3 regions of the Brevibacillus sp. HB2.2 genome follow, and region 1 is predicted to be linked to each of the others. Evidence: riboswitches for the same ligand, from Rfam matches in the RefSeq annotation. Region 1 holds a riboswitch; each other region holds the start of a gene.
The links. A riboswitch is a leader RNA that binds a small molecule or an ion and turns the genes downstream of it on or off. The one in region 1 is predicted to bind cyclic di-AMP.

Region 1 (3,677 bases):
AATCATTTTGTTCATCATGTATTTCTCTCCTTTTTTCCTGCATGTTGGGTAAGCCGATCCAAGACGATAGCGATGATCACGATGGATAGCCCCGCCTCGAATCCTCTTCCTATATCCACTTGCGATACGGCACGATACACATCTGCACCCAAGCCTTTCGCCCCGATCATAGCCGCTATGACCACCATCGACAGGGCGAGCATGATGCACTGATTGACGCCCGCCAAGATCGTCGATTTCGCATACGGCAGCTGCACTTTCACGAGCTTTTGCCACCCAGTTGCGCCAAAGGCGTCCGCCGCTTCCTCCATTTCTGCTGGGACCTGGCGTATGCCTAAGTTCGTGAGACGCACGATTGGCGGCAAAGCAAAAATAACGGAGGCAATGACTCCCGGCACCTCGCCCAAGCCGAAGAAAAAGATCGCGGGAATTAAATATACGAACGCTGGCATCGTCTGCATCAAATCCAGTACTGGCGTAACTAGATTGCGAAACGTATCGTGTCTCGCGCAAAGAATGCCCACCGGAATCCCGATAGCGATCGAAATCATGGTAGCAGTGAGGACGAGTCCCAATGTCTCCATCGTTTCATCCCAGTACCCCAAGTTGTGGATGAGAGAAAGTCCAACAACCGTAAAGACCATGGACGCTCTCCCTGCAAAAACCCACGCAGCGGCCCCCAGCAGCAAGATGAGAATCAGCGAAGGTATCTCTGCCAAAACCGTAGAACAGTAAGTCACCATCGTGGAAATGACGATAGCCACCGGATCAAACAATACCCCTTTGTACTGGCCCAGCACCTCCACGAACCCTTCCATCCAACCGCCAATCGGTAGCTTAGGCACGACGTCCATCACTCATCACCTCTGCTCTCTGATGCTCTTGTACATTGACTTTGCCTACCAGCCCGCCTAGCACCGCTCCTTTTACGATGACACCCAACAAACGCTGCTGCTCGCCCACTACCGCAATCGGGACATGCAGGTCTGCCATCATCGGGAACAAGCTGTGCAGACGTGCGTCAGGCGAAACGGTAGGGAGGTCGGTTTTCATGATTGCCTCCAGCGAATCTCCCGTACTGATCGCGAGTGATACGTCATACGCCGTAATCAATCCGAGCAGTGTGCGCTTTTTGTCCACGACGTACAGGCTGGACACGCCGTTATCCATCATCAGTTGCAGCGCCACTCGCGCCCCTTTGTCAGGGGTGATTGCTTCTGCCCGTTTCATCACATTTTCAGCAACGAGCACCCTGGACAGGTCGGCATCCTCCACGAACTTCCGTACAAATTCATCCGCGGGATCTGCCAGGATTTCTTCTGGGCGGCCGATTTGAATGATCTGCCCGTCTTTCATAAAGGCAATTCGGTCGCCCAGTCGCAACGCCTCATGCAAGTCATGCGTAATGAACAGGATCGTCTTTTTCATCGTCATCTGAAGCTCCAGCAGTTCATCCTGCATATCTTTTCGAATGAGCGGGTCCAGTGCACTGAACGCTTCGTCCATCAAGAGAATATCTGGATTATTAGCCAATGCCCGCGCCAATCCGACTCGTTGACGCATCCCTCCGCTCAATTGATTTGGGTACGCATTTTCCCACTCCGTCAATCCAACGAGCGCGAGCGCTTCCCGTGCTTTTTCTTGTCGGAGCCCTGGTGGTACTTGCTGAATCTCCAAACCAAACTCCACGTTTTCCCGTACCGTCCGCTGTGGAAACAGGGCGAAGTTTTGGAAAACCATCCCGAGCTTCTTCCTCCGCACCTCGCGCAAAGCTGTCGCCTTCATGGCCACGATCTCTTCCCCATCGATCTCGATGCTTCCGCTCGTTGGGTCAATCAGTCGATTACACAGTCGGATTAAGGTTGATTTGCCGCTGCCGGATAGGCCCATGATGACGAAGATTTCGCCTTCCTCGACTTCAAAGCTGACCTGATTGACACCGATGGACTGGCTGGTTTGCTTGTAAATTTGTTCTTTTGTACGTCCTTCCGCCAGCAGCTTCAAGGCCAGCTCGGGCTGCTTGCCGAACACTTTTGTAAGTTGATGGACTTTCATTTTGGACATGATATCCCTCATCCTTCGTTTTTTCGTAAATGGAAAAAGCCCGCGAAGCTTCCACACTCCAGCAAACCCAAGCAGGCACGCTTGATTTTTACTCGTGTAGAAAATCCGCAGGCTTACGGAATACCTGGCGTCCATTGTCAGGACTCCCTGTACTCTGTCTTCCTGATTTCGATTGTCAGCGGTTTATGTCGTACCGACTGCCTCCCAGCGATCCACACCATTTCCTTCACGACTGTATCGCGTAAGCTGCTCGTCGATATTTTCATAAAAAAATAGACCGATCCATCCTTTTTCTCCAGAACAAAGGTCCCAAAGAAAAAGCCTGTATCGGCCTATCACACGCCCGCAAGGAATCCCCTTGTTGCGCATAAAATGCCTAGACTTTATCCATCCATGACCTTCCCTGCTTTGGCCGACGAGGTTAGCTGACGGGTAGGATGGCAGAGAAGACATTTCCTCATCCCTCCTGATCACTCAGGATTAACCCCAAAAGATTGGTTCCCCCGCTTCCGAGAATATCGGAACTAGGCCGTATGTGTTGTTTCTTATTGAAGCGTGATTGTGATTTGAATTATACGCTCGCTTCCAGTTATTGTGAACGTTCGTTTAGCATGGTTTTAACCGGATTACGGCTTTCTTTATGAGTCGGATTGGATTAGCTGTTCGTTGCTCATAAAATCAAGATGTTTGGTGCCGTTTACTCGCTGTTGTGGTGGGGAGGAAACAGGAGAAAACGCTCAGATTCTTGGAACCCCTGCGCGGGAGCATGGGGTGCCCGGCTCCGTGAAAAAAAGCGAAACCGCGTCCAAAGTAGTCTCATCAGGATGTGGCTCAGAGGTGGACGCTAAAGGCAGTTTCGCTTTTTTTCACTACGCCTCGGTAGGTGTGTCCAAAGATCTTCGCTTATTTCTCCTGTTTCCTCTACGAGCTGTTGAGGTTCTACGCTTTTTTAAAGACTTTTTGAATGATGCTTTCAAGATGTAAACAATAGCCGCTTGGGAAGAAGAACATTTCCAGTCCTAGCGCCTCTGGAGCCCACCCCAGCGGAGAAATGAATGGCGGGGGTTGTCGTCAGCTTCAACCTCTGAGATTACATCCTCGAAACTCTACTTTTGGAGCGCTCCTGACATTCATTTCGGAGCGAACAGTCTAACCCCTTGCGGGGCGTAGGTCGAAGCGTAGACTGGAAATGGGCTACTTTTACCTCAACACCAAAAAGCTCCCGCCTCAATGAATCAGGGGGGAGCTTTTTCAAAGGTCCGATGATTAAACGACGTCGTAGCCTTGGTCTTCAATTGCTTCTTTTACTGCATCGAGAGTCAAGTTGCTCTCGTTATAGGAAACCTCAACCTTTTTTTCAGCCAGGTTTACTTTGCCTTCTGCACCCAGATCTTTCAATGTATTCTCGATGCGCGCTACGCATTTGTTGCAAGACATGCCTTCTACGTTCAATGTGATATTTGTCATGATCAATCTCTCCTTGCATTTTATGTTGTATAGGTAAGGCGGACAAAGCCGCTTGTTACTGTTGTTACAGCTTCACTCGTTGCAGTCTCAGTGCGTTGAGTACGACGGATACGGAGCTGAAGGCCATTGCGGCACCGGCAAGCCAT
Region 2 (3,677 bases), on a different contig from region 1:
GTTTTGGCGTTACGGTGGAGAACGAGGACGAAGCAGCACAAGCAACGATTGATGCCGTTCGCCGTTGGTATGAGCGTATGGGGATCACAGAACGTCTGTCTGACTTCGGTGTGACCAAACAATCACTGGCCCAAATGGCTGAGGAAGCCGTTCGCATTGGCGGACGCGGAATCGGGTATCTGCCTAGCTCACGAAAATTGAATGAATCCGATGTAATCGCGATCTACGAGGCTTGCCTGTAATGGAAGCATCAAACACACTGGCGAGCCTACGCTCAGTTATGTAATAATACAAATTAATCATTAATCAAAATTATTTTACTACGGAGGTTACCACCATGGCAGATCCACGCATTAATGAACTGGCAAGCCGTCTCGTCCGTTACTCACTCCATTTGCAAAAAGGCGAAAAAGTTCTGATCGAAAATACAGGCCTGCAACCTGAACTCGTTCGTGCACTTGTGCGTGAATCATTTGCAGTTGGGGCTCTGCCTTTGGTCACCTTAAAAGACCAGGAAGTCATGCGTGCACTCTATCAAGGCACGAGCGAAGAACATATGGCTCTGATGGCAAAATACGAGTATGACCGGATGAAGGACATGGACGCTTACATCGCCATCCGCGCCTACGACAACATCAACGAGTATGCCGACGTACCGGACGACAAAATGGGCATTTACGCTCGTGTCCTGTATCAACCTGTACATACGAACGAGCGCGTTCCGAACAAACGCTGGGTTGTACTGCGCTACCCAAACAAGTCGATGGCACAGCTGTCCAAAATGAGTCTCGAGAGCTTTGAGGACTTCTACTTCTCCGTCTGCAATCTGGACTACGCGAAAATGTCCGCTGCCATGACTCCGTTGAAAGAGCTGATGGAGCGCACCGATCGTGTACGCATCGTCGGCCCAAAAACGGACCTGCGCTTCTCCATTAAAGGAATCAATGCCATCAAGTGTGACGGCAAACGCAATATCCCGGATGGCGAAGTATACACCGCTCCTGTACGTGATTCCGTGGAAGGAACGATTTTCTACAACGCGGCATCGATCTACAACGGCATTACCTTCAATGATGTTCAGTTCACTTTCAAAGAAGGCAAAATCGTGGAAGCGACCAGCTCCAATACTAAAGCATTGAACGACATCCTCGACACGGACGAGGGCGCACGTTATATCGGAGAATTCGCGATCGGCTTCAACCCGCACATCCTCCACCCGATGCTGGACATCCTGTTTGACGAAAAAATCGCGGGCAGCTTCCACTTCACGCCAGGGAATGCTTACACAGTAGCAGACAACGGAAACCGCTCCTCCGTTCACTGGGACTTGGTCCAAATCCAACGCCCTGAATACGGCGGCGGCGAAATCTGGTTTGACGATGTGCTTATTAGAAAAGATGGGCGCTTTGTGTTGCCAGAGCTGGAAGGCTTGAACCCGGAGAATTTGATTTAAACGAAATGAATGAAAAAATGGGTTAGGGAATGAGTTCCCTAGCCCATTTTCTATTGTTCAGAGAAAATAAAGTGTTAGTCTGGCCTGGTCTAGGATTGGTGAGTGTCCAACTCCACCCTCTCAATAAAACAAGAGATATTCCCATTAATCCTACCAAATTTTACGAGTTTCTTTCACCGGTGAATCTCTGTTATTCTAGGTCATGCCAGACAAAACAGCCGAAACTTCCTCTTGAATGGAAGTGCGGGGGAGCTTTTTTACTTGCAGATGAGAGATCTGCATGGGGTGAATCGCCAAAGTGCGTAGGGTTGTTTCCTCAATCCGAATCCGTCAACTAACCTCGTAGGCCAAAAAAAGGAGACGATGTGAATATGAAACGCCTTGGTACTGTTGCAATTGCTACATTAGGATTGGGATTTGTTCTCTCCGGCTTTTCTAACACAGCTTCTGCCGCTACCACATGTCCGCAATACGGATATCAACCATATATGCAACCTGTCCAACCGCAAATGCAAGCACCTTACGCAGCACCAGCGAATCAACAGCAGCCAGCTCAACAGCCAGTAAAACAAGCTAACCAACAAGTGGATGCTTCCTCTGTTGGGAAGCAAGTAACTGATTTGGTAAACCAAGAGCGTGCAAAAGCAGGTCTGAAGCCAGTGGAACTGGATGCTTCCCTGAACAAAGTTGCACAAGCAAAAGCGGCTGATATGTCCAACAACAACTACTTTGACCATACAAGCCCTACGTATGGCTCTCCATTTGACATGATGAAACAATTCGGAGTATCTTCTATGACCGCGGGTGAGAACATCGCCATGGGTCAACGCACCGCTGAGGAAGTCATGAACCAATGGATGAACAGTGAAGGACACCGTCAGAACATCATGAATCCTTCCTTCACCAAAATCGGTGTAGGCTTTGTGAATGGATACTGGGTACAAGAATTCATCGGATAATGAAATTGGATATAAATGCCGAGTCCTCTAGCGGGGACCCGGCTTTCTTGTTTTTTTTCAGATATTGTCAATTCTTTTCTTCATCCACCGATTCCGCACCTTCTCGAATTTTTTCTACAACTTCTTCAGATTTGAGTTGCCTGTGCGAAGGAAGTTCTAAAAAAGTAGAAGCACGTCGATCGAGCCACAAGCTTTCCTCACCTTCCCTATCAGTTGCAACGAAGATAAACCCACCTGCATAACTAAAGTACGTAATGTTTACATCTTCCCCGAGTGTATTTTTCATGTTCTCGTAAAGGTCAAACAATTCAGGGCCACTTTTTTCACCACCAGCCATGATTGGCTCTGTATCTGTTGCTAAAACTATACCTTTTACTTCATCCCCTTCCATAATGAAGGAAAGTTTTTCATCCGTTGAAGATAGTAGTCCTTGCATATTCGTATCGTTGTATTTACGTATTTTATCCGCTTCTGGTAAAACAGCTCCCTGAATTGAAAAATCCGAAAGGGTTACATTACTACTCAATTTGCTTAAGGATTCATTCCCTTGGTTACGTGCCTGTTCCATCTTTTTATATGCGTTTAGCGCTTCCTTATCCCCTTGGTTAATGGCCCCAGCCCAAGTAGCCAATGATATTCCAGCAACAATTACCGCACCTATCAATGTCCATGTGTATTTATTCATAACTCCCCCAAAGTTAATTCATTTCGTTATAGGAATATTCTACCAGGTTTTGTAATCTCTATGAATTATGCAATAAAAAAATGGAGACATTGAAGCGTCTCCATTTTTTATTTTTGCCATCATTTCATCCGTACGGCAGCCTGACCTCAAAACACGTACGAATCAAATCACTTTGGACAGAAATCGTTCCCCGATGCTTCTCGACGATATTTTTTGCAATAAACAAGCCGAGTCCTGTTCCTCCCCCTTGATGCGTTCGCGCTTTGTCGCCTGTAAAAAACATTTCAAAAATATGCGGCAGCGCCTCCTCAGGTATCTGGTCGCCGTAATTCATGATTTGCACAACCACTTCATCGCCCTCGCGATAAGCGTTCAAATCGACAAATTGACCATCGCCCCCGTAGCGTATCGCGTTGGTCAGAATGTTCTCAAATACGCGCGCCAAAAGCTCCCCATCTCCCACGATCACTAATTGGGCAGCAACCGTACACCGCGCGACGAGCTCATTTTTCTCAAAGGAAGGATACATCTCCTCATTTAACTGGACAAGCAATTCGCTCAAATCAATGACCTTTTGCTC
Region 3 (3,677 bases), on a different contig from region 1:
TGTATTTTGGTCATATCCGTCACGCGACCAGAGCCGATGTATGAGGCATACCCTTTGATCGTGGTGAGAGGTGTACGGAAGTCGTGGGCGATCGAAGCAATCATTTCAGCCTGTCTTTCTTCCGCTAAGCGAAGCTCATCCACCATTTCCCCGAAATATCGAAAGAGTTGCCCAAATTCATCATGCGATCGATACGTAAATGTGACCAGCCGCTTCCCTTCCTGGATTTCTTGGGTGACGCGCGATAATTCGTTAACCGGCCGTAGTATCCAGCGAACGAACAAAGCGAGCAGAACCAATCCTACCAGACTAATGCTTCCGTAAATAAACCAAAGCATCATGGAAACCCCTGTCGTAGCCATCATGTCGTAATCATCCGTGTAGAAATAAACAACAATCTCCCCTGTACGCGGTGGCTCCTGCTGAAAATGGTACTCAGCCACCACTTTGAGGTCATTTTGCTTAGCAGAATCGCCACGGCTTGATGAGGAGGGGGAAGGCATTTTTAAATTATAGGCGCTTGATGTTTTGCTGTAGATAGTGTTTCCATTGGCATCCTTCACGAGCATGCGGTACATCACGTCGTCTGGCAACTGCTTCTCAAGCTCCATGCGTTCGATTGGGTCCTTGAAATTACTGACGAGAAGCAGTTGATTGAGCATGACCTTCTCTGCGGCTTCCTTCTCAGCCTGGTACTGATTATGCCGGTCATTTTTGAGTTGAGCGACAATAATGTCTTGAAAAACAAATTTAAACAACAAAATGTTGAGTGTGAGCAAGGCAATGAAGGAGAGAAAAATTTTATTGCGCAAGCTCATTTAAAGCTTCTCCCCGATAAAAACGTAGCCTGTCCCCCATTGTGTTTTAATGAATTGACGTTCTGTTTCCAGCTTCTCACGGAGGTTTTTAATATGGACCGTCACTGTATTGAGCGAGCCATAACCATATCCCCAAACACGGTCATAAATTTGCTCTCTTGTAAAGACGATGCCCGCATTTTCTGCGAGGAAGGTGAGTAGTTGGAATTCCTTGGTAGAGAGCTCGATCTTTTGGTTACATACGTATACGGAATACGTTTCTTTATGAATTTCCAAGTCCTTGAATTTCAAAACCGTAATTGGAGAAGAGGCTGTTTCCTTCTCAGGCTGCTCTTCGGTATGCTTGCGAATGCGCTCATAGCGACGAAGGTGGGCACGAATGCGAGCGAGTAGCTCTTCTGTATCAAAAGGCTTCGTGATGTAATCGTCTGCGCCGATTTCGAAGCCGACTACCTTATCTACCGCTTTTCCTTTTGCACTGAGAAACAGTATAGGTAAATCCCACTCACGGCGAATTTGAGAGCAGAGCTCGTAGCCACTCATGTTGGGCATCATAATATCCAAAAGGATCAGGTTGGGACGCTCACCTTGGCTGAGCAACGAGAGTGCATCTTCTCCGCTTTCAGCAGAGGAAACGCTGAAGCCCTCGTTCTCCAAAATGTCTTCTAGCAGTTCAATAATCTCCAGATTGTCATCGACAATTAAAATGTGATCTTTCACCGGAACAACCCCCAGTTACTTCTATTAATAAGGAATACCATTCAAAGAATGGGTCTTGTCTATCATAACATGCTTTGCCCCTATCAGGGGAAGAAACCCCGTAAGTTATTAAGTTGTTCTAATATGTGAGGGTACCTCTTTAGACCAGGTACTAAATTTCGTCAGAAAAAGCCAGAGACGTAGTGTCCCTGGCTTTTATTATTTTGCCGAATGACTATTTTTTAGCTGGTTTTTCCGGCAACGATGCAGCTTGCACCGCTTTTTCCTTATTCGGAGTTTCTGCTTTCGCTAGAACAGGAGCACTGAGACGCTTGGCGCCTACATAACGCTTGCTCCAGTAGTATGGATCGTTCAACTTGGTGTTGACGACTCCACGACCAGATTCCGAGTGCACGAATGTGCCGTCTCCGATGTAGATACCCACGTGAGAAATGCTGCGACCGTTCGTATTGAAGAATACGAGATCGCCTGGTTGCAAATCTTTTCTGTCTACCTCTGTACCTAACTCGTACTGGGAAGCAGAATTGTGAGGCAGGTCTACACCTAACGCATCAAATACGTAGCGCGTGAAACCGGAGCAGTCAAAGCCCTTTTTGGACGAGCCGGAAGATTTGTAAGGGGTACCGTACAAGTCACTGACAACTTCATGGAGAGTATTCTCCTCAGCAGCCTGTGCAGCGCCTGCCCCCATAGTAAGTAATCCAGCCATAAATAAAGATAAAACCATCTTGCGCAAAAGAAACTGCTCCCTTCGTGAGCCTACGAGGTTAGCTGAAGGGTTCGGTCGAAAGGACGCCCTAGGCTGCTAGGAGTAGCAACCATTCACCCCAAAAACGTGGTTCCCCCGTTTCCGCTAAGCGGAATTCGGCTATTTTTCGATGTTTTTTTACACGCACTCTTACGAAGATTCTACGCCAATCCTTTTTTTCCTTCTTTTTATCTGTTCATTCACATATTCGTCACAAAGATAGCGTCAAATGCTGTAACGTTTTCGTTCGACAGTGCAAGCCGCCTTTCGACGTGGGCTTATTCCTGCCTTGCGGGAGAGCTCGTCCGATTAAGGCAGGAAAATGTCTCCGTCCAAGGACGGAGGGAAAAACCAACCGCACGCCCGTTATGGGAAGCCTATACCGAGGGCTACAATAAGGGCATAACGTTCCACAAGCACCACATGCAAAACGAATGGAGGTAAGCGAGTAATGAGCGAACGGTCTGGCAAAGTACTACTCGGGCTGGTTCTGCTGCTAGTCGGTGGGTTGGTTCTTCTCGATCTGGTTGGTATCGATATCGGAGACTTGCTCGGGTTTATCATTCCCGGCGTGATCATGATATACGGTGCCAAAAAGATCATGGGACAAACCGGTTCACGATTTTGGGGAATCCTGGTCTTCCTATTCGGGTTCCTGATGTTGATTGGCAAGCTTGACCTACTGTTTCACGCGCTTCTGGCCATTGGGGTGATTTATCTGGGATATCGCTTACTGCGTCCCAGCCAAGAACCTAAACAAGCGCCACCTGCTTGGGAGCGTGAATGGGCCCAAAAAGTATTAAAGGAAGATACGCTGGACACTTGGGAGAGAGATGTAAGAAGACGCCCACAGTAACGCCAATGTCGCAAGAGTCTTTTGGATGAACAATATGATGTGATATGATGAGGAGGAAAAAATAATGAGTATCTTTAAACGTTTGCGTGACCTGACAGTAGCTTCGGTAAATGATGCATTGGATTCGATGGAAGATCCGGTAGTAATGCTGAATCAATATATGCGTGACATGGAAGTAGAAATCGGACAAGTTGAAGTAGCGGTTGCCCGTCAGGTTGCACTGGAAAAGAAATTCCGCCAGCAATTGGACGAAGCCAATGCTTTGATCGAAAAACGTGATCGCCAAGTCAAGCTCGCCTTGACTGAAGGAGAAGACGAGTTGGCTCGTCGAGCACTCGCTGACAAGAAGCAGTACGAAGGCCGTGCAGCGGAATATGAAACTCTCTACCTGTCAGCATCCGAGTCAGCTACGCAAATGCGCGAGAAGCTGGCTGAGCTGAAGGAAGAGTTCTATAAAATGCGTGCGAAAAAGTTCACACTGATGGCACGTGCACAAGTAGCTCGTACACAAAAGCAAGTCAATCAAGCAGTTGTC

Region 2: it holds a riboswitch for cyclic di-AMP, as region 1 does, so the genes downstream of both, HP401_RS34780 (CAP domain-containing protein) here and HP401_RS30855 (quaternary amine ABC transporter ATP-binding protein) in region 1, are expected to answer to the same signal.
Region 3: it holds a riboswitch for cyclic di-AMP, as region 1 does, so the genes downstream of both, HP401_RS16815 (C40 family peptidase) here and HP401_RS30855 (quaternary amine ABC transporter ATP-binding protein) in region 1, are expected to answer to the same signal.

What each region holds. Positions count from the first base shown of each region.
Region 1 is NZ_JABSUV010000027.1:24,950-28,626, reverse strand. It holds gene HP401_RS30865 (glycine betaine ABC transporter substrate-binding protein) at 1-18, opposite strand, end outside; gene HP401_RS30860 (ABC transporter permease) at 15-854, opposite strand; gene HP401_RS30855 (quaternary amine ABC transporter ATP-binding protein) at 838-2,064, opposite strand; cyclic di-AMP (ydaO/yuaA leader) riboswitch at 2,459-2,605, opposite strand; gene HP401_RS30850 (cation transporter) at 3,331-3,531, opposite strand; gene HP401_RS30845 (heavy metal translocating P-type ATPase) at 3,596-3,677, opposite strand, start outside.
Region 2 is NZ_JABSUV010000052.1:24,172-27,848, reverse strand. It holds gene HP401_RS34790 (iron-containing alcohol dehydrogenase) at 1-242, shown strand, start outside; gene HP401_RS34785 (aminopeptidase) at 338-1,453, shown strand; cyclic di-AMP (ydaO/yuaA leader) riboswitch at 1,660-1,817, shown strand; gene HP401_RS34780 (CAP domain-containing protein) at 1,825-2,412, shown strand; gene HP401_RS34775 (hypothetical protein) at 2,480-3,097, opposite strand; gene HP401_RS34770 (sensor histidine kinase) at 3,222-3,677, opposite strand, start outside.
Region 3 is NZ_JABSUV010000021.1:95,323-98,999, forward strand. It holds gene HP401_RS16805 (sensor histidine kinase) at 1-818, opposite strand, end outside; gene HP401_RS16810 (response regulator transcription factor) at 819-1,538, opposite strand; gene HP401_RS16815 (C40 family peptidase) at 1,753-2,274, opposite strand; cyclic di-AMP (ydaO/yuaA leader) riboswitch at 2,279-2,418, opposite strand; gene HP401_RS16820 (LiaF transmembrane domain-containing protein) at 2,738-3,142, shown strand; gene HP401_RS16825 (PspA/IM30 family protein) at 3,207-3,677, shown strand, end outside.